DNA from 3 places in the Shewanella sp. 10N.286.51.B7 genome. Region 3 is predicted to be linked to each of the others. Evidence: predicted binding sites of a transcription regulator. Region 3 holds the regulator's gene; each other region holds the start of a gene.
The links. The regulator MetJ, encoded in region 3, represses methionine synthesis genes. The targets are predictions, from matches to a motif close to TAGACGTCTAGACGTCTA.
Positions count from the first base shown of each region.

Region 1: the regulator MetJ is predicted to act here: its motif matches at 1,713-1,730, upstream of serA (phosphoglycerate dehydrogenase).
Region 2: the regulator MetJ is predicted to act here: its motif matches at 5,855-5,872, upstream of metK (methionine adenosyltransferase).

Region 1 covers NZ_MCUF01000031.1:59,825-67,599, reverse strand. Annotated here, with positions in the region: gene ygfZ (tRNA-modifying protein YgfZ) at 1-244, opposite strand, end outside; gene serA (phosphoglycerate dehydrogenase) at 398-1,627, opposite strand; gene BCU84_RS09420 (DUF2238 domain-containing protein) at 1,779-2,390, shown strand; gene BCU84_RS09415 (response regulator transcription factor) at 2,611-3,276, shown strand; gene BCU84_RS09410 (curlin) at 3,349-4,887, opposite strand; gene BCU84_RS09405 (S8 family serine peptidase) at 5,545-7,775, shown strand, end outside.
Region 2 covers NZ_MCUF01000031.1:33,693-41,467, forward strand. Annotated here, with positions in the region: gene fba (class II fructose-bisphosphate aldolase) at 1-669, opposite strand, end outside; gene BCU84_RS09280 (phosphoglycerate kinase) at 927-2,102, opposite strand; gene epd (erythrose-4-phosphate dehydrogenase) at 2,189-3,211, opposite strand; gene tkt (transketolase) at 3,342-5,336, opposite strand; gene metK (methionine adenosyltransferase) at 5,916-7,067, shown strand; gene BCU84_RS09300 (MAPEG family protein) at 7,280-7,775, opposite strand, start outside.
Region 3 covers NZ_MCUF01000018.1:151,807-159,581, reverse strand. Annotated here, with positions in the region: gene BCU84_RS03240 (LysR family transcriptional regulator) at 1-790, shown strand, start outside; gene BCU84_RS03235 (conjugal transfer protein TraF) at 910-2,136, shown strand; gene BCU84_RS03230 (sulfite exporter TauE/SafE family protein) at 2,238-2,978, opposite strand; gene metJ (met regulon transcriptional regulator MetJ) at 3,131-3,448, opposite strand; gene metB (cystathionine gamma-synthase) at 3,672-4,832, shown strand; gene BCU84_RS03215 (bifunctional aspartate kinase/homoserine dehydrogenase II) at 4,931-7,324, shown strand; gene BCU84_RS03210 (c-type cytochrome) at 7,608-7,775, shown strand, end outside.

The DNA of each region.
Region 1 (7,775 bases), on a different contig from region 3:
GCTGCTCAGCAATTGAAAAGGTTCTAAAGCTTGAAAGCATTTTACCTTTCGCATCGCAATGTGCCCCCCAACGCCATTGATCATCCTGTAATGACATGATGTCAGTCGTCACTTGACCGTGAATAAAGGTTTTGCCCTGTTCACCGGTTATTTCAATTAAGCCTAAATGAGTAAGATTGGCGACTAATAAGTCAGGAGAGGTATGTAAAAAATCCCAATCAGGCAGAGTCGTTGCAAGTGTCATAAACTAATTCCTAAGATGACCAACAGATATATGGATTGAGTGTAACGGAAATCATTAACGCTCAAAAGAAAAAGCTATCTCCAATTGAATGAAGATAGCTTTATTTCACAGTTCACCTGTACAACTAAAAGTACGTCAAATTAACACTGGTGGTTAAAATAAAACGCGAGTACGAATCGTACCTTCAATTGCTTTTAACTCGCCTAAGGCTTGTTCTGCTTGATTCGAATCAACTTCCATTACTACATAACCAATCTCTGCAGTTGTTTGCAGGTATTGTGCAGCAATGTTAATGCCTTTTTCAGAGAAGGCTTGGTTAATTTTAATCAATACACCAGGTCGGTTATGGTGAATGTGCAGTAAACGCGAAGTGCCTTTGTGTTGCGGTAAAGAAACTTCTGGGAAATTAACTGCAGAAACCGTTGAACCATTATCTGAATATTTGGCTAGCTTGCCAGCAACTTCAATGCCGATATTCTCTTGTGCTTCAGCTGTACTGCCACCAATATGCGGGGTAATGATGACATTATCTTGGCCGCGTAACGGGCTGATAAATTCGTCATCATTTGATTTTGGCTCGACTGGAAATACATCGATAGCTGCGCCAGCAAGGTGACCTGATTTCAATGCATTTGATAGTGCGTCGATATCAACCACAGTGCCACGAGATGCATTAATGAAAATACTTTTCTCGCGCATTTGAGCAAACTCTTTTTCACCAAACATATCTTTTGTTTGAGGCGTTTCAGGGACATGCAAACTGATCACATCAGCTTCACCTAATAACGTTTCTAACGAATGAATTTGGCTTGCGTTGCCTAGGGGTAGCTTATCTTCAATATCGTAGAAAACCACTCGCATACCTAAGGTCTCAGCTAAAATACCAAGTTGAGTACCAATATGGCCGTAACCAATAACACCAAGGGTTTTCCCACGGACCTCATAGCTGCCACTGGCACTTTTAAGCCAGCCACCACGATGGGCATGAGCATTTCGCTGAGGAATACCGCGCATTAGCATGATGATTTCACCTAAGACTAACTCTGCAACACTGCGGGTATTAGAAAAAGGCGCATTAAATACCGGTACACCGAGCTTTTCAGCAGTGGCGATATCAACTTGGTTTGTGCCAATACAGAAACAACCAATGGCGACGAGTTTTTCAGCATGATTTAACACGTCTGCAGTTAATTGAGTACGGGAACGCAAACCAACAAAGTGCGCATCCTTAATGGATTGCAGCAACTCATCTTCAGGTAAAGATGCTTTATGGTATTCAATGTTTGTGTAACCTGCACGCTCAAGTACATCGACCGCAGTTTGGTGGACGCCCTCCAACAGCAGGATTTTTATCTTATCCTTGTCAAGCGAGTGTTTCGCCATGATATGGGTACCCTCTTATCAATAGTTATGCTTATGTTATGCTGATATAAACGCCCGACCAAAGTAGCATTTTTTTTAACGCTTGTAGAGGGCTAGATGGCTAAAGTTAATATTCTAATTCTAGAACAATATCATCTAAGAGGGATTTAGTTTGAATAAGAAAGTTATATGGATAGTTATATATTGCGCAGTTTTAGTTTGGTCAGTCATTTCGCCTAAAGATATGTTTACATGGTGGTTAGAAGCATTACCTGCTTTATTGGCAATTCCTATCTTATTTTTCACACGTGATCGGTTTCCGTTAACACCACTTTCCTATGTTTTAATACTCATTCATTGCTGTGTGTTACTCGTTGGAGCTAAGTACACCTATGCAGAAGTGCCTTTATTTGATTGGATAGCGCAGTGGATGGGGAGCGATAGAAATAATTACGACAAAATAGGCCATTTAGCTCAAGGGTTTATTCCTGTCATTTTAGCTCGTGAGGTCATGCTAAGAAACCAAGTACTACAACCCGGGTATTGGTGTCAGTTTTTGTCTGTATGTTTCGTTCTGGCATTTTCAGCTTTTTACGAATTAATCGAGTGGTGGGTTGCTATTGGAACAGGTGAAGATGCAGAAGCATTTTTAGGTACTCAAGGTTACGTCTGGGATACTCAATCTGACATGTTGATGGCCTTATTAGGAGGTATTAGTGCTTTAGTAGTGCTTACTCGATTGCATAATAAACAGTTAGCATCACTGATAAAAAATAAAAATTAGTGTTTTATGCTTTTTGTAGCATGAAGTTAAGTTTTTTTATGCTATTAATAGAGGGTATTAGAAGGACTTATCGTTTTATTTAATGCGTTAGTATGACAAAAAAACCATATTAACTAGTTAAAATATACTATGATTGAGTATTGTTACTATTTTGTTATCGAAATTCAGGAAGAAACCCGTTAGATCGGGATGTTAGGGATGCTTTTCAGGGAGAAAAGTGATGAGCTCAAATATTGATGAATTAGTTTTCTTACACCAAGTTGCAGCGCCATGTAATTTGGCCATTCTTGCGGAATCAATAGGTCTTAAAACCAGGATAGTTAAACATGCTAGTGATTTGGAAGTAGAAAAAAATTCCAACAGTTTTTATTTGGTGGCGCAAAAGGGCGCTGCTTTGGACAGTAAAGGGATACCTTTACTTGTGTCTCGTTTGGTTAACCATGTGCCAGTTGCTTTATATCAAGTTGAGCGAGGCTCCTTAGATCAAGAGTCAGCGTTATTACTGGGCGTAAGAGGGCTACTCTACTCCGATCAACGTATGGACTTGATGTTGACAGGGCTGCGTAAAATGGTAGCTGATGAACTTTGGTATGACAGGCCGTTAATCAGTAAAATTTTCCGTAGATTAGTACAAAAGTTAGATGCTAATACGGAGATTCCACCAGATACAGTTGCCATGCTTCAGATGCTAACTAGTCGCGAAAGAACGATTATCCAACTTGTGTCTAGTGGTGCGAGAAATAAAGAGATAGCCCATCGCTTATGTATTAGCGAGCACACAGTTAAAGCACATATTTCTTCTATTTTTCGTAAAACTCAGTCGCGAAATAGAGTTGAGTTATTACGTTGGGCACAAACTTATCAAGCCCACTTTGAATTTGCGTAATTTATAGATTAAATCAAAACAAAAGGGAGCATATAGCTCCCTTTTTTGTTTTATGTTGTCAATACTCGAATATTAATTTTGATATACAGTCGCAGTATTGAAATCACCGGTTTGAGAAACATTAATCATGCCGTTTTCGCCGATTTGTGAGCCAATGACTAGGTTATCATTACCCATTTGCGAGATAGTTAAGTTATTGCTGTAACCATCGACTGAGAAGTAACCTTCATCACCGCCAATCCAGTTTCCGTCACCTTGTTGAGTAATATCAACGACGTGTTCATCGCCAAAAGCAACTACGTCAGTGAGGTTAAATTCACCGTCTTGAGCAATATCGATAACTTGAGCAATACCGATATTAGTCAAGCTCGCTTCGTTATCTGAACCTACTTGCTCAGTAGTCACTTCATTTTCAAATCCAATAGTATCTACATAAGCAAAGTTAGTATCGCCTGTCTGATCAACTGTCACCATATTGTCATCTAAATTAACAAACACTGCGACTTCATTGTTCATGCCTTCAGAGCTAACGCTGACCTCATTGCCAAAGCCATAAGTCCCTGATGCGACATAGTTTGATTCACCATCCTGTAATACTGTGACGGTATTTTCATCTCCGCTGGTTTCAAATTCTGTTAAATTAGACATACCAGCTTGATCGATATCGATGACATTGTCATTACCAGAAATGACAGCGATGTTAGCATCACCTACTTGGTTATCTGTACCATCTTGGTAGATATAGACTTCATTGCCATCGCCAGTTGCAAATTCAATCACAGCGCTGTTTACATCACCTGATTGGTCGATAACGATGTCGTTACTATTACCTGTAAGGCTAGCCACAACCCCTGTATTAGCATAACCAGATTGATTGATTTCAATGTTATTGCTGTCGCCGTATACGCCAATGGCTGCACCAAAGTTTTCGTCACCTGATTGGTCAACGAATAAGACATTGTCATTACCTACATTGGCTGTAGCACCCGGTGCGACAAGTCCTGCTTGGTTATTATTACCATCTTGAGTGATGACACCTTCGTTACCATTACCATCAACACGGAATACTGCTAAGTTAGCTGAACCATATTGTGTGGATTGCGTAAGGTTACTATCACCTACATGTTGAATGATGCTGTTGTTCTGAAATCCATCTTGCATAGTGTCAGCGATGTTTTCGTTACCGAGTGCAGTAGTTTCACTGGTATTCCAAAAACCTGATTGATTCACGGTCGCTTGGTTATCATTACCGGTAATAGCGACATTAGAAATATGCCAATCATCTACTTGGTTAGTCGTAACAAGATTCCCATCACCTGCAGAAGTTATATATGACTCTTGCCAATCACCAGATTGAACAACCTCAGCTATTTGATCATTTCCGTTTTGGGTGACTTCAGCCACATGGCGTGAACCTGACTGTGATACTGACGTATCCTGACCTAGGCCATTTTGCTCTACGGTTGATTGGTTATTAACAGCAGCTGCAACTTCTGCTGATTTTTCAACGGATGCAACACCAGGCAGTGATAATCCTGTAGCTGAAACGGGTAAAGCGAGGCTAGTAGCGATGGCGAGTGAGATTAACGATAACTTTGTTTGCGACTTCATTTGACGCTCCCTGTAAGGATATTGAGTGAGTTGATAGCTGTTTTACTATCTTTCAATATTGAAATTCGCCTTCTAAATACAAACAAATCAGGCTTAAAAAAGCCAATGTTGATTATCTGATATTTGAAGGTGAGCAAGTAAGTAAACTTGTTATTGACGTTCATCAATATGAATTAGCTAGGGCATTAATAATCAAAATATAAACCTAAGAAATTGCTTATTCGATATCTCTTTATCGGTTTAATTCTTTGCTGACGTATTTGATTACTAAACCGCATCCTTTAGCTGATTTGACAAGTTACAGAGTTAACTTACGGATTGAAGAGAGTTATCTCAATCGGAAGAATGGCTATATTTTTGAGGGTTTTTAACAAGAGAACTTTCGTACTACAAAGTTTTAAGTTGTTGTTATATATGGTTTTGTGTTGTTGTTTTTCGTTTGTAGGCGAATTACTTACACTAATAGGATTAGTAGTTTATTACTATTTAAGGTTTAGCTACTTTTATTCTGCTTTCATTATGACAACAATCAAAAGGCTACAACAATTCCGGGTTTCACTTCGTGGAAAACCAACTCGCTTAATAGGCTAATGGAAAAGCTACCAGTGTTGAGGTACCGGTTCTGGGAATTAATAATGGAATATAGGAAAGCCAGAAATGATAAAAACAATGACTCCAATTGCAATTGCAATTGCTTCTACTATGGCACTAAATGTTGCCCCTGCAATCGCTAAAAACAAAGTTGAATACAAGAAAGATCAAATTCTTGTGGTTTATAAAGATAATGTCACTAAATTCGAAAGACTTTCAGCACAGCGTTTAGTGAACGGTACGTTAACCGATAAGAATTTAGATGGTATTGATGATAAATTTCAACATTTATTATCAGGTCGTCTTGCAAAACTTGAGTTAAAAAGTGGCAGTGATTTAGATGCCGCGATTAAAATGATCAGTAAACACCCTGCGGTTAAATATGCTGAGCCTAACTACACATATAGAGCACTAGGAATGCCAGATGATCCTAGTTTTGTTGATATGTGGGGCTTACATAATACAGGCCAATCAGGAGGAACCTCTGGAGCTGACATTGATGCAGTGGCTGCTTGGGACATCACCACGGGCAGTAGTAACGTGGTGATTGGTGTGATTGATACTGGTGTTGACTATAACCATCCTGATCTCGTTGCCAATATGTGGGTAAACCCAGGTGAAATTGCAGGAAACGGCATTGATGACGATGGCAATGGCGTAATCGATGACATTCATGGCTATAACCCTACAACAGGTACTGGTGATCCTATGGACGGCAATGGCCATGGTACTCACGTGGCGGGCACTATAGGTGCGACTGGTAATAATGGTGTTGGTGTAGTGGGCGTTAACTGGGACGTCACTATGATTGGTTGTAAGTTCCTATCAGATGGTGGAACGGGGAGTACTGAAGACGCCATAGCGTGTATTGATTATTTTACTAACTTAAAAGTTAATCATGGTGTTGATGTTAAAGCGACAAACAACTCATGGGGTGGCGGTGGATTTAGCCAAGCACTTAAAGATTCCATTGAATCGGCAGGTGATCAAGGCATCTTATTTGTTGCTGCAGCGGGTAATGACGCCATAGATAATGATGTTAATCCACATTATCCATCAAGTTATGACTCAGATGTTGTACTTTCTATTGCGAGTACTGATAGAAATGATGCAATGTCGGACTTTTCACAATGGGGCCTTACAAGTGTTGATATGGGGGCGCCAGGCACATCGATTTTATCAACTTTCCCTAATGATAGTTATGGTACTATTTCAGGCACTTCTATGGCAACGCCACATGTCGCCGGGGCTGCAGCATTAGTTTGGTCTGTTGCACCTGATATTGGCGCTGTTGAAATGAAGCAGCTATTAATGGATTCAGGTGAAGTTAATGCTGGTTTAACGGGCTTAACTGTTGCAGGTACCCGATTGAATGTCGCAAATGCTTTAGATGCAGCAGATCCTGATCCTTCATTTAATTTATCAGCTTCGCCAAGTTCGCAGTCGGTAGAAGCGGGTAGTGCTGTTAGCTATGACTTCTCTGTTGGCAGTATTGCTGGTTGGGATGATCAAGTGAGTTTAACTGTATCGGCTTCTCCAGCGTTAGATGGTGTCAGTTTATCAACCGCCACCGCAATGGCTGGTGATAATTTTACCCTCGATGTGGCGACATTAGACGATGCTGCTTGGGGCAATTATGTATTGACCGTATCTGCCGATGACGGTATGACAGTCAAAGATAAAGCTGTTGCGTTGACAGTATATCCGGCTGGATTAAATGACTTTACTTACGGTAATGATACGCCAGTTGATATTTCAGACAATACCACTATCACAAGTACGATTGAAATCGCTGACCCTGTTCAAATCTTTGATTTAGCAGTTAATGTCGATATTTCACATACTTGGATCGGTGATCTAATCGTAACCTTAACCTCACCAAATGGTACAGAGGCAGTGTTACACGATCGTGCTGGCGGTAATACTGATGACTTAGTTCAGACTTGGAGTTTATCTGAGTTTGATGGTGAAGTTGCTGCTGGTACGTGGACCCTGTCAATTTCAGATAATGCTGGTGGCGATACCGGTGCACTTAATAGCTGGGGACTCGATATTTCTGCGCTAGGTGAAGCAGCACCAGCAGCGCCTCTGGCAAGTTTTGATTATGATGTTGATGGATTAATGGTGACTTTCACCAATACTAGTTCAGATATTAACGATGATATTGTCAGTTACGAGTGGGATTTTGGTGATGGCAATATGTCTTCAGATGTCTCTCCTGCTTATATGTATGCAGCTGGTGGAACGTATACTGTTTCTCTTGTTGTGACTGATAGCGAATCGCAGACTGATACTGT
Region 2 (7,775 bases), on a different contig from region 3:
ACGAGCGTGGATTTCTTTAATACGGTCAATACGCAACACATCACCAGTAGGACGTTGGCTGAACTTGTAAGCACCATGGCTGGTACCAATTGCAATAGCCAATGCATCAACATGAGTATCAGCAACAAAACGTGCAGCTTCTTCTGGCGTAGTTAACATTTGATCCATTGTTAGGATGCCCGCAGCGCCAATGCCATCTTCTTCGCCAGCTTCACCGGTTTCAAGGCTACCTAAACAACCAATTTCACCTTCAACAGACACACCACAAGCGTGTGCAAAAGCAACAGTACGACGCGTTACATCCACGTTGTAATCATACGATGCAGGTGTCTTACCATCAGCCATCAAAGAACCGTCCATCATTACTGAAGACATACCTAATTGGATAGAACGCTGACAAATATCAGGATCGGTACCATGGTCTTGGTGAATACATACTGGAATATCTGGATATTGCTCAAGAGCAGCAGCCATCAAGTACTTAAGAAACTGAGGACGAGCGTACTTACGTGCGCCAGCTGATGCCTGAACAATCACAGGGCTGTCAGTTGCTTCAGCAGCTTGCATAATTGCACGCATTTGCTCAAGGTTGTTTACGTTGAATGCTGGAACACCGTAATCGTGTTCTGCAGCATGGTCTAACATTTGACGTAGAGATATTAAGGCCATTTTTTACTCCAAAAATAGGGTGATGTCTCACCTAGGTCGCTATCGCTTTGGATTGATTTTTATACCCTATGACACTTCAAAGCCAGGTTAACTATCCGTAAATAGCCAACGTTTCAATAAAGAACACGGGCGGTTTTTTTTCTAATAATTATATTTTTCTTACTGCAATCTTTCCGTTTTAGCCCGTCAGCCATAGTGCCAACTCTTTGGTTAGCATCTAAGTGACGAAATGGCTAAAACGTTTTTTATACTTGCTGTTAAGCACCACGCTGTTCAAGCATGGTTACTGCAGGTAATTCTTTTCCTTCAAGGAACTCAAGGAAAGCACCACCACCTGTAGAGATATAAGAGACTTTATCAGCAATATCATATTTATCTACTGCTGCTAATGTATCGCCACCACCTGCAATAGAGAATGCACTCGAATCGGCAATCGCCTGCGCGATACGTTTAGTACCTTCGCCAAATTGGTCAAATTCGAATACGCCAACTGGGCCATTCCACACAACAGTGCCTGCTGCTTCAATAATTTTAGCTAATGCTTCTGCGCTATCAGGGCCGATATCAAAAATCATATCAGTATCAGATACATCACTAACAGATTTTAATGTAGCTTCAGCTGTTGGGCTAAATTCACTCGCTACAACAACATCAGTCGGTACAGGGATATCGCCGCCACGGCTTTGTGCGTTTGCAACTAAACGTTTAGCTTCATCCACTAAATCAGCTTCAAATAATGACTTACCCACTTGGTGGCCAGCTGCCGCGACGAATGTGTTCGCAATTCCGCCACCGACAACTAACTGATCAACCTTAGTTGATAAGCTTTCAAGAACGGTCAATTTTGTTGATACTTTTGAACCACCTACAATAGCAACCATTGGACGGGCTGGATTATCTAATGCTTTACCCAGAGCAGATAACTCGCCCGCTAGAAGTGGGCCAGCACAAGCTACTGATGCATGAAGTCCAACGCCATGAGTCGATGCTTGCGCACGATGCGCTGTACCAAATGCATCCATTACGTAGACATCACATAATGCCGCTAGTTTTTTAGCTAAAGCTTCATCGTTTTTCTTTTCGCCGACGTTAAAACGTACGTTTTCGAATACTACGACTTCACCAACTTTAGCTTCAACACCATCAAGGTAATCTGACGCTAAACTTACAGGGCAATCAAGTGCTTCATTTAAGTAGTTCACCACTGGCTGCATAGAAAACTCAGGGTTAAACTCGCCTTCAGTTGGACGACCTAAATGTGACATCACCATCACAGCTGCACCTTTTTCAAGCGCTAGCTTAATTGTTGGTAAAGCAGCACGTAGACGAGCATCACTCGTTACAACACCATCACTGACAGGTACGTTTAGATCTTCACGAATAAGCACACGCTTATTGGTTAAATCTAACTCACTCATATTGATAATAGCCATTAGACTTTCCTTATAATTTAAAAACAAAACTGCTTTTGCTACTGAGCGCTTTACCCACAGAGATAAAGCGCTCAATAACAATAAAATTAGTTATCTGTTTGCTTAGCTAATATCATTGCTAAGCTGGTGTCGAGCATTCGATTTGCAAAACCCCATTCGTTATCACACCAAAGTAATAACTTGACCAAGTGGCCGTCGCTCACCCGCGTTTGAGTGCCATCAACAATACTGGAGCGCGGGTCGTGGTTAAAATCACACGACACCAATGGCGCATCGGTATAGCCTAGCACCGCATTAAATAATCCGCTGGCTGCATGCTCTAAAACATGGTTTATCTTGGCAATATCTACTCGCTCATTCAATGTCACCGATAAATCAATTGCGGTGACATTAATAGTGGGCACTCGCACTGAAATCGCTTCAAACTTGTCTTTCATGTGCGGCAAAATTCTTTCAATGCCGCGAGCAAGTTTTGTATCTACTGGGATGATGGATTGACCCGCTGCACGTGTTCTGCGTAAATCGTCATGATACGCATCAATAACTTGTTGATCATTCATCGATGAATGGATAGTCGTTATTGCGCCGCTTTTCACCCCGAAGTGATTATCTAGCACATCAATGACAGGCACAATACAGTTGGTGGTACATGACGCATTTGAAACAACTGTATGGTCAGCTTTGAGTAAATCATCATTGACACCAAATACAATAGTGGCATCAACATCAGCAGAAGAAGGGTGACTAATCAGGACTTGTTTGGCACCGGCTTTTATATGCGCTTCGCATTCTGCTCGATCGCCTAAACTACCACTGCATTCATAAACGATATCAATATCGAGATCTGACCAAGGCAGTAAATTCGCGTCAGGCTGATGGAACAATTGAATCACATCATCGCCGATGACGAGCTGTTCATCTTTTAACTTAACCGTATTTTGAAAACGGCCATGAGTCGTATCATATTGAGTGAGGTGACTGATTGCGGCAGGTTTGGCAAGTTCATTAATTGCCACGATCTGGATTTCTTGACGTTTACCCGACTCGTATAGTGCACGGAGGATAGAACGACCTATACGGCCATAACCATTGATAGCGACTCGGATCATTGAGGGTTAAGCTTCCTCTTAACAGTACTCAGTAAAAAGCAGATAATAAAACGGCCTGCAAGTGATTGCAGGCCGCATTATACAGACTTAAAGGGTAAAAGTTTACCCTTATTATTTAACTGTATATTGGTTAAACCAGAGCATTCACTGTGTTAACCACGTTTTCAACGGTAAAGCCGAAGTGCTTCAATAAATCGCCGCCAGGTGCAGACTCACCAAACGTAGACATACCGACTACAGCGCCGTTAAAACCAACATATTTGTGCCAGTAATCAACATGCGCAGCTTCAATAGCAACACGTTTCAGTACGCCAGCAGGTAATACTGATTCTTTATAAGCTGCATCTTGCTTATCAAATACGTTAGTAGATGGCATAGAAACAACGCGAACTTTTTGACCTTTTTCAGTCAATGCTGCAGCAGAATCAAGTGCTAGCTGCACTTCACTACCTGTAGCAATTAGAATCACTTCAGCAGTACCTTCACAATCAGACAGTACATAACCACCTTTAGCAACATTAGCTAATTGCTCAGCTGTACGTGCTTGTGCCTTAAGGCCTTGGCGACTAAAGATAAGTGAAGTAGGCGCTTTACGGTTTTCAATAGCAGACTTCCAAGATACAGCAGTTTCCGCCGCATCACATGGGCGCCATACAGTCATGTTTGGCGTCATACGTAAGTTAGCAAGTTGTTCTACTGGTTGGTGAGTTGGTCCATCTTCACCTTGACCAATTGAATCATGGGTATAAACGAACACGTTTTGAATGCCCATTAATGCTGACATACGTACTGCATTGCGAGCGTATTCCATAAACATCATGAACGTCGCGCCGTAGTTAATGAAACCACCATGCAAAGAAGCACCATTCATAATGCCACTCATACCGAACTCACGCACACCGTAGTAGATGTAGTTGCCCGCAGGATCGTCTTGAATACCTTTTGAACCAGACCAAAGAGTCAGGTTTGAACCCGCTAAGTCAGCAGAGCCACCTAACAGTTCAGGTAACATTTCGCCGAAGAAACCGATGGCGTTTTGTGAAGCTTTGCGACTTGCAATGCCTTCTGCTTTATCTTGGCATTCTTGAATAAATGCGTTGGCTTTTTCTTCAAATTCTGCAGGAAGCTCGCCTGTGATAACACGACGTTTGTATTCAGCTGCTAGCTCAGGGAAAGCGGCAGTATAAGCTGCAAATTTCTCGTTCCAGCTTGCTTCGTTTGAAGCGCCAGAATCTTTTGCATCCCAACCTTCATAAACAGTTTCAGGGATTTCAAATGCACCGTGATCCCAACCAAGGAATTCACGTGCTGCAGCGATTTCAGCATCACCCAGTGGTGCGCCGTGACAATCATGACTACCTGACTTATTTGGCGAACCAAAACCAATGGTCGTTTTACAACAAATCATTGTTGGCTTATCAGTAACAGACTTCGCTTCTTCAATAGCTTCGCGGATTGCATCACTATCGTGTCCATCAACGTCTGCGATAACGTGCCAGCCGTATGATTCAAAACGTTTAGGCGTGTCATCGGTGAACCAGCCTTCAACATGACCATCAATAGAAATACCATTGTCATCCCAGAAAGCCACAAGCTTACCAAGACCTAAAGTACCTGCTAATGAACATGCTTCATGAGAAATACCTTCCATCAAACAGCCATCACCTAAGAAACAGTAAGTGAAGTGGTCAACGATATCGTGACCAGGTTGATTAAACTGAGCAGCCAAGGTTTTTTCAGCAATCGCCATACCGACAGCGTTACTGATACCAGCGCCTAATGGGCCCGTTGTAGTTTCAACACCTGGCGTATAACCATATTCAGGATGACCAGGGGTTTTAGAATGAAGCTGACGGAAGTTCTTCAATTCTTCAATAGGTAATGCATAACCTGTTAAATGCAGTAAAGAGTAGATAAGCATTGAACCATGGCCATTTGATAATACAAAACGGTCACGATCAACCCATTCTGGGTTGTTTGGGTTGTGCTTAAGGAAGTCATTCCATAGCACTTCAGCGATGTCAGCCATCCCCATTGGTGCACCTGGGTGGCCAGAATTGGCTTTTTGAACAGCATCCATGGTTAATGCACGGATTGCGTTAGCGAGTTCTTTACGAGATGACATGCTCTCTCCTGCTTGTTGATGATGAGGTCTAGCGGGCAATTGTGGGGACATATTTTCCCCTACTCAGCGATGGGACGCAAATTATTATTAGATATAAGTCGCAATTTTTTGCATCTGACTACCAAGCCCCAGCTAAATAAGATATTAAACGGCTTAAATTTATATCATGTTAGCGCTAACATTTATATAACTTTTTACACCCATCCTCAACATTCCATTAAAGAATGCCTGATCCAAAATCACCGTACTGCGTACTAAACGATGTGAATATTTATTGCCAATAAACGTATTAAAACAGTCAAAATTAATAATACTCAACTAAAATAATTGTTCTATTACCGCCCATTTAAACCTTAAGGTTGGAGCTAAAAAGTTAAATAACTGCATAAATTTCATAAGATTAATTTATTGATATCTAAAACAGTCAAAAATGGATTTTTATAAATATTTGAATGATTGCACAATTATTAACTTATATTAGTTCTAAGGGGTGTTATCCAATCCGATTTGAATTATTATAGACGTCTAGATGTAGATGCTTCTACACGTTCAAATTCCAAAAGACGAGATTTACCAACTATGGCAAACCACTTGTTCACCTCTGAGTCAGTCTCAGAAGGTCATCCAGATAAAATCGCCGATCAGATTTCTGATGCGGTATTAGACGCAATTTTAGAGCAAGACCCTAAAGCACGCGTTGCTTGTGAAACTTACGTTAAAACCGGTATGGTTTTAGTCGGCGGTGAAGTCACAACTTCTGCTTGGGTTGATATCGAAGAAATCACACGTAAAACAGTACGTGAAATTGGTTACACCCATTCAGATATGGGTTTTGATGCTGATTCTTGTGCGATTTTAAATGCCATTGGTAAACAGTCTCCAGACATTAACCAAGGTGTTGACCGTAGCGATCCAGCTGAACAAGGCGCGGGTGACCAAGGTCTTATGTTTGGTTACGCGAGTAACGAAACCGACGTATTAATGCCTGCACCGATTACTTACGCACACAAATTAGTGAAGCGTCAGTCTGAAGTGCGTAAAGATGGTACTTTACCTTGGTTACGTCCTGATGCGAAAAGCCAAGTCACTTTTGCTTATGAAAATGGCAAAATCAAAGGCATCGATGCTATCGTGCTTTCGACTCAACATCGTGAAGATGTGACCCAAGAAGACTTGATTGAAGGCGTGATGGAAACCATCATTAAGCCTGTTTTACCATCTCAGTGGTTAAACAAAGACACTAAATACTTCATCAACCCAACTGGTCGTTTCGTTATTGGCGGACCGGTAGGTGATTGTGGTTTAACAGGCCGTAAAATCATCGTAGATACCTACGGCGGTATGGCTCGTCACGGTGGTGGTGCTTTCTCTGGTAAAGACCCATCAAAAGTTGACCGTAGTGCTGCATATGCTGCGCGTTACGTTGCTAAAAATATCGTTGCTGCAGGTCTTGCCGACCGCTGTGAAATCCAAGTGTCTTATGCAATTGGTGTTGCAGAGCCAACATCTATCAGCATTGAAACATTTGGTACTGGTAAAGTATCTGAAGATGTATTGATTAAGCTTGTACGTCAGCACTTTGAGCTACGTCCATACGGTTTAACAGCAATGCTAGACCTTGCACGTCCTATCTACCAAGGAACAGCTGCATACGGTCACTTCGGTCGTGAAGAGTTCCCTTGGGAAGCAACTGATAAAGCTGAAATCTTACGCGCTGATGCAGGTCTATAAGTTTTAAACTTATTGACTGCTGATGCCAAGTAAATTGTTTACGCTAAGTTAAGCAATAAAAAAACCGTCAATTGACGGTTTTTTTGTGCCTTTAATTTATCTCACTTGATATCTAGAGTTCAAAATAACTATGTACAGTGCAAGATAGATAACTATTGGCAGTGCAAGATAGATAACTATTGGCAGTGCAAGATAGATATGTACACTACAGGCTAGGTGAAAGTACGATAGAAAAGATAAATGATAATCGCGCCCACAGTTAACACCGATGGATAAAAGGTCAAGCTAAAGCCGATAGATCTTGCCCCCGCCCCTTTATCATAACCGCGCATAAACAATATTCGGCCGATAAAAAATAATACCGAAATTAATCCAATTAACGACATATAGTCAGCGGGCATAATGAAAGCCCATAAGAAATACACACTCATCACAATACAAAATTGTTCTAAGGTATTTTGCAGAACACTTTGCAAGCGCCTAACTCGCTCTGATTGCTCATAATAACTGCTACCATCAATATCTTTCGCACTGAAAAATCGATGCTTAGCAACACGCCCCACAGCAATGATTAAGCTTAACGTTGGTAAAATCATCCCATAGGCATAAATAACCAACCTTTCAATTAATGATTGTGGCTCACTATATTCAAAAGGGTTTGCTAGTGCGCCATAAATCACCACAGCAAAAGACACAAGCATCCCTATT
Region 3 (7,775 bases):
ACTTAGTTTGGAGACGTTTTTAGGGGTGACCTTAATTGTCAGAACGACACGCACTCAACGTTTAACTGACCAAGGTGAGAGTTTTTTACTGCAATGTCAGCAAGCGTTACATCAAATAGAGCAAGCTGTCAGTATGACGGTGGATAGTGCTGAACGTCTCAAGGGGAATATTTATATTAACTGTGTTGGGGGCTTTTTAGGCGAAGAAATCGTTGTTGCATTAGTGAATGACTTTATTCAATTATATCCTGATATCACCATAGATTTAGATTTCAGCAGTCAGCGAGTCGATCTGATTGAAGATCATTTTGACGTGGTGTTTAGAATGGGGGAGTTGGCAGACTCTGGGCTTATTGCACGTAAGTTAATGGATATTAAAAACTGCACGTTAGCATCTCCAAATTATTTAGCTCAGCATGCGATACCTGCGCATCCTACCTTGCTTAATCGACATACTTGTATTGTGGGATCAATAAACCATTGGCGTTTCGCCCATAAAACCAATACTCACGAAAGTGTAGAAGTGGCGATAAAAGGAAGTTTCAGGTGTAAAAATGGTAGAGCAATGAAACTCAGTGCATTAGCTGGCAATGGCATAGTGAGGCTACCTTATTTGTATTGCGCTGAAGAAATAAGTCAGCACCAATTAGTCGAAGTATTTCAAGATTGGCATATTCCCGATACACCGTTTTATGTGCTCTATCATAAAGACAAATTTCAACCTGAGCGATTGAAAAAATTTATTCAATTCACCTTAGATAACTTTAAAAGTTATCTACCTGATTTATAGGAAAACTTAAGAATAGCATGCCAAAATAGATTAACATTTTTACATTATTTTTGATTGTTTAAACATTTATCTGCCGATTTCTACTATGTTTATTAAACAATAATAATTGGGAATGATGGATGCAAAAAAGACTAGCGCTAGCTTTCTGTTTACTTGTGTTTGCCAGCAATGTGCAAGCCAGCGGGCTTTATTTTGAAGCGCGAAGTGACAGTATGGGCGGCACTGGTATAGCTGCATCAAATCGTATTGGCGCAAGCTTTATTAATCCTGCTTTACTTTCCATTCTCACTCCCCATTCAAGTTATAGTGCTGCTGAGATAAAAAAAGCACAACAGTTCTCTTTGCTGCTTCCTGTTGTGGGGGCTGAAGGCGCCGATAGCGATAACATGATTGATAAATTCGACTCTTTGCAGGACTCTTATGATGGGCTGGAGGCGGCAATTAATTCGGGTGATAGCAGTGATGTTGAAGGTTATCGAGATGACTTAGTTATTGACTTGGAATCATTAAAAGGCAATCGCGCCGAGTTATCAGCTGGGATCGGCGCTGCGATTGTTATTCCTAATGAACGTATGCCAATGGCCGTGTTTTATAAGAGTTATCTCGATGCTGTTGGTATTGCTGATATAGCACAGTCGGATATAGATACATTAAATACATTAGATCCTCTTAACCCTCCAGCTGATATTACTGATTTAGATTCTCAAGGTGTTGTACTTGCTGGTGGGGTGACAGATTTTGGTGTGGCGTTAAGTTTTCCGTTATCGATTGTGAACATGCCAGTAAGAGTGGGGATTTCACCTAAGTTTCAACGTATCGACACTTATCATTATTCAGTGAACGCCAATAATTTCGATGCCGATGATTTTGATGATGATAAGTACCGCAATAATGAGAACGTATTTAACCTTGATATCGGGGTCGCTTTTGAGCCATTAGATGCCCTTACTATCGGTTTATCAGCACGTAATTTATTCAGTAAAACTATCAAAACAGTGGAAGCCCAAGGGCGTGAATTTCATTATCAAGTGGAGCCATTAATTACTGCTGGCGCAGCATATGATTGGACATCGATAATCTTAACCACAGATATTGATCTCGTTGAACATAGCCGATTTAAAGAGTTTGATGCCGTTCAGTATTGGCGTATGGGAGGGGAGTTTAAAGCAACAGACTGGTTGTCGCTTCGTATGGGCTACCGTCATGATTTGAAAGATAACAGTGTCGATATCTACTCATTTGGTACTGGCTTTGCCATTGGTCAAGCATTCAAGCTTGATATGAGTGGTAGCTATGGTGAAGATGACGCCATTGGGGCAGTACTGCAAACCTCTTATCACTTTTAGGCTGACTTGGTGTAGATTCGCTTCGAAGCAATCTATCCTATTTCTAGTGCATACCTAGTGCATACCTAGTGCATGCCTAATGAGTTACCTCTCAGCCACTTTTATCCTGCCGACAATTCAATTAATGACTTTATCGTCAACACTAAGGCACTTAAGCCGCACAATACCAATGTGGCTGTGCGCGTTTTTTGTTTATCCACTTTGTTGCTGAGTTTGCCCGCGACAAAACTGCCTAAAAATACTGATGGTAAGAGCATTAAAGACAACCAAACATGCTTCATTTCAACTAAGCCAACGATGAATAAAATGATCATTGCGATCATAGAGCTGAATACAAAGAAAATCGATAATGCCGCGCGAAATTGCGGTGCATCTTTTCCGGCTAATAAAATAGCCAACGGCGGGCCACCAATAGCGGCAATATTACCGAAAACCCCAGAAAGAATCCCAGCGATAAATAGCGTGAAGCGATTGACTGGTGCGGTGATTTTATAAAAACTTAGAATGACAGCACTGGCAACAATAAAGGCAATAGCCAGACCTAATATGGATTGCGGCGCAAAGACCAGTAATGCTGCGCCAAGAAAGCCGCCAGGTACACGGCCAATGAGTGCATATTGAAGTCCGTTGAATTGCAGGGATGTGCGCTCACGTAATAAAGTAAGCAAAGCGATTGAAAAACCGCAAGCAATAACAGGGGCAGGTACAAGTTGGGGATCAATAATATACAGCAATGGGCTAGCAACAACAGCTAAGCCAAAACCAATAAGCCCTTGAGTGAGTGCACCGAGAAATATAATAGCCGATGCCAGCATCAAGGTTTGCGGATCGATAAATGCCATAGTGTTCTCTTTGAGTGCAAATTTGACTCAAGTATTGTCATACTGCGAAGAGGAAGGGGAGCTTATCAATGAAGGCTTACACCGTAATGTAAGCACAAAATTGATTTATTATCACACTTGCCAGCCAGCTTGAAAGCATACTGACAATAGACTTAGTCGTCTAAGTCTTCCCACTCAATACCCATTTGATCCATTAGTGCTTTTGCTTCACTTGGAATGCTATCAGGGCCTTCTTTAGATAAGTCATCATCATTTGGTAGAGGCTGGCCAGTGTACGCATGTAAAAAGGCTTCACACAAAAGTTCACTGTTGGTTGCATGACGCAAGTTATTTACCTGACGGCGAGTACGTTCATCGGTTAGCACTTTTAGTACTTTTAAAGGAATCGATACCGTGATTTTTTTAACTTGTTCATTTTTTTTGCCATGTTCGGCATATGGGCTGATATAGTCGCCATTCCATTCAGTCATTAACTCACCTTTATACGATAGATTCGTGGCAGATTTTAACTGCTTATTTATTACAGTCAAATTATTGCTGTTATTCTATAACGAATGCAAATAGATTTCTTTATGTTTAGACGTCTAAACGTCTAATTTGTGTTGACGATCTGATTTAGCTTAGGTACATTTAGCCATCTAGACATCTCTATCGTGTATTATTCATGAGTGTGTCAATCTTCAGGAGATTATTATGACCAAACATCGCGCTGCTACACTTGCCGTTCGCCAAGGTATCGAATCCGATACTCAATATGGCGCAGTAGTCCCGCCGATTTATCTTTCGACTAACTACTCGTTTGATGGACACACAAACCCAAGAGAATTCGACTACAGCCGCTCTGGTAACCCAACCCGTTGCGTTTTAGGTGAGGCAATAGCCAAACTTGAAAATGGTGCTACAGGTGTTGTGACATGTACCGGTATGGCAGCGATTACTTTAGTGACTAGCTTGCTTGGTCCTGAAGATTTATTAGTTGTACCACATGATTGTTATGGTGGCAGTTATCGACTGTTCACTAATCTTGCCAACAAAGGTCAATTTAAATTAATCGTAGTTGATCAAACTGATGATAAAGCACTGGCAGATGCGATTGCGCAAAAGCCTAAAATGGTTTGGTTAGAAACTCCGTCTAATCCGTTATTACGTGTTGTTGATATCAAAGCGATTGTGGCTGCGAGCCATAAAGTGGATGCTTTAGTTGTTGTTGATAACACCTTTCTTTCGCCTATCTTGCAACAACCGCTAGAGCTGGGCGCTGATATTGTGATGCACTCGACCACTAAATACATCAATGGTCATAGTGATGTGGTTGGCGGCGCTGTCGTGGCTAAAGATGCTGAACTTGGTGAGCTATTACATTGGTGGTCAAACACTTTAGGTCTGACAGGTTCAGCCTTTGATAGCTACCTAACTTTGCGCGGCATTCGTACATTGGCTGTACGTATTCGTGAGCATCAAACCAATGCACAACGAGTGATTGAAGTCCTTCAAGCCAGTGATGTTGTCGAAAAAGTATATTACCCAGGGTTAAAAGACCACCCAGGTCACGATATTGCCGCTAAACAGCAAAAAGGCTTTGGCGCTATGTTAAGTTTTGAACTTAAAGGTGGCGAAGCTGAAGTCGTCGCTTTCTTAGAAGCCTTATCAATATTCAGTGTTGCTGAAAGCTTAGGCGGAGTGGAAAGCTTAGTTGCCGTACCTGCGACAATGACACACAGAGCAATGGTGCCAGAAGCCCGTTATGAAGCTGGTATTAAAGATACATTGCTGAGATTATCAGTCGGTATTGAAGATGCTGAAGATTTGATTACTGATATCCAAGCTGGTTTAGCTGCAGTTGCTGAGCTTTAAGCTAATAAATTAGATTGTCATAAGTTAAGTCAGTAAGATTTTATTGTTGCCATATTCAGTACATATGGCAGCGCAAAAAGTGGTTTAAGGAGTTACAAATGACCCGCAGTCATTTACATAAGTTTGGTGGTTCAAGTTTAGCGGATGCTGATTGCTATCGCCGCGTCGCCCATATTTTGCTTACTCATGGAAACTGTGATGATTTAGTCGTTGTGTCTGCTGCGGGTAAAAGTACTAACTTTTTGTATAAGTTATTATCGCTTCGTGAAACAGGTGAATTGTGGCAAGAAGAGCTGCAAGTACTTGTGAGTTATCAACAAAACCTCATTGAACAACTTCTTTCAAATGAACAAGCTCGTGATTTACGTGAACGATTATCTACTGATAAGTCTCAACTTATCAGCTTACTATCTCTTGAGCAGCGAAATGAGTTCCAACTTAATCATGTCCTGAGTTTTGGCGAACGTTGGTCAGCTAGACTCATGGCTGCTTTGTTACGTGAATCTGGCGTGGCGGCAATTAATGTTGATGCGTGTTCTATTCTTGTGGCAGATGAAGGCGTAGTGCCAAACATTCGCATTGAAGAGTCACGTCAAAGAGTGCAAAAACTTCTTGAAGCACACCCTGATGAGCGTTTGGTTATTACCGGATTTATTTGCGCGAATCAACATAACGAAACCTTATTACTGGGCCGTAATGGCTCTGACTACAGCGCGACGTTAATTGCCAGCTTAGCGGACATTGAACGCGTGACAATTTGGACTGATGTAGAAGGGGTGTTTAATGCCGACCCTAATAAAATCAGTGATGCAAAGTTACTTAATAGCATGTCGCTTGCTGAAGCTGACCGCCTTGCGCATTTAGGCTCCCCTGTGCTTCACAGCCGCACACTACAGCCTCTGTTTGATACAAATGTCAGCTTAGCAGTGCGCTCAAGCTATGCATCACATACCGACTTTACCTTAATCGCGCCACAAAGCTCATCGGCAAGTGCGCCAGTGGTGACTAATCTAAACGAAGTGGTGCTGTTTCGGATTAAGCAGCAGTCACCAACACAAGACCTAATTGATTTACTCGCCCAGGAGGGGATTGCTCCTCTAGCCTACTGGACATCGGCGCATCATAAGGTCGAATTAGCTTTTACGCTTGAGAATCAAAAGCAAGTACATAGTTTAATTGAGTTACATGCCGAAACGCTGGCGATCACTGATATCTGTGTGAATAACGATTTAGGCCTAGTTGCTCTAGTAAGCGCCGATGCCGAACATTACCGTCGTAGTTTTGCGCGTTTATTAAGTCGTGATGCTAAACCTTTATATCAAGATGGATTAAGTCTTGTCACTTTAGTGCCTAAACCACAAGTGAATTTATTGACCCAAAAGGTCCACCGTCGCTGCGCAGGCCCGCGCATGCGAATTGGTGTTTTACTGTTAGGTGTCGGTAATATTGGTGAAGCATGGATCGATCTATTTCAACGCTCATCAGCATCATTAAACCGTGAACTAGAAGCGACAGTGCAACTAGTTGGTTTGTTGAGCTCGAAAGAGGCATTAATTTGTCCTCAAGGTATTGATATCAATAACTGGCAAGATGACTTTGATACCACAGCTAAAAAGTGGGATTACCCAAGTTTATTCGAACAGTTAGAACAGCTTGATTGCGATGAGTTAGTTGCATTAGATATCAGTGCTAGCGCGAGTTTAACACTGCAATACCCAGAGTTATTTGCACGCGGCATTCATATGGTGAGTGCAAACAAACTCGCCGGTTCTGGACCATTGCCGTTTTACCGTGAACTGAAACAACAGCTCAGTAATCGCCGCTTATTTTGGCGTTATAACGCCAGTTGTGGCGCAGGATTACCGATTCAACATGCATTAAATGACTTGCGTAATAGTGGTGACGCGATTGAAGCGGTTGGCGGTATATTCTCGGGTACATTATGTTGGCTGTTTGAACACTATGATGGGCAAAAATCATTTTCTGAATTAGTGATTGAAGCACGTGGATTAGGGATAACAGAGCCCGATCCTCGCGATGATCTTTCAGGTCGAGATATGCAGCGCAAGTTGTTAATTCTGGCACGTGAAATTGGTTTTGAAATTGAACTTGAAGATATTGTTCTAAACTCTTTAGTGCCAGAAACGCTAGCGGATTTATCTTTGGATGATTTCTTAGCACGCATCGGTGAGTTAGACCAAAGCATGTTGCAACAATTTACAGCGGCATCAGAGCAAAACAAAGTACTTCGCTATGTGGCATCACTCGATAAAGTCGATGGCAAGATGCACGCTGAAGTGGGCATTCAATGGGTTGATTCAAATCATCCTTATGCCAACTTAACCCCAGGCGACAATGTGTTTGTTATTCGCAGTGCATTTTATCAAGGCAACCCATTGATTATTCGAGGTCCAGGCGCGGGTAGAGAGGTCACTGCGGCAGCAGTGCAGTCTGACTTAGTTCAGATCTGTAAGGACCTACTGCAAGAGTAAATCGTGCTGTAGTTTAGTTTTACATTACTTATTAAAGGCTTATTCCTAAATGGGATAAGCCTTTTTTTCTAGCTAAATATTAGGGTTAGTCTATTAATTAGCATTCAATTAATTTGTACGAAAAACATTCTATTTAAGTGTGCCATTTTTGTTTATAGTGGTATTAAGTCGGAGATGGACTTCAATAAGAGGCTGATAAATGGATACAAAAAATCGTTTAAAAGATGACTGTTTGACGAGTGTAAATTCTGCCGTGTTGAGCAGTATCTTTTTATGCAGTGTTATGAGTTTTAGTGTGATGGCTAATATTCCTGACGAATCACCAAAGGAGTTATTGCAAACAGTGCCAGCAGCAGCTCAAGTTTGTCTAAGCTGTCACGGCGTAAATGGTGAAGGGCTCGGTGTTGTAGGGCCTCGTTTAGCGGGGTTATCCAGCGAGTATATTGCCGCA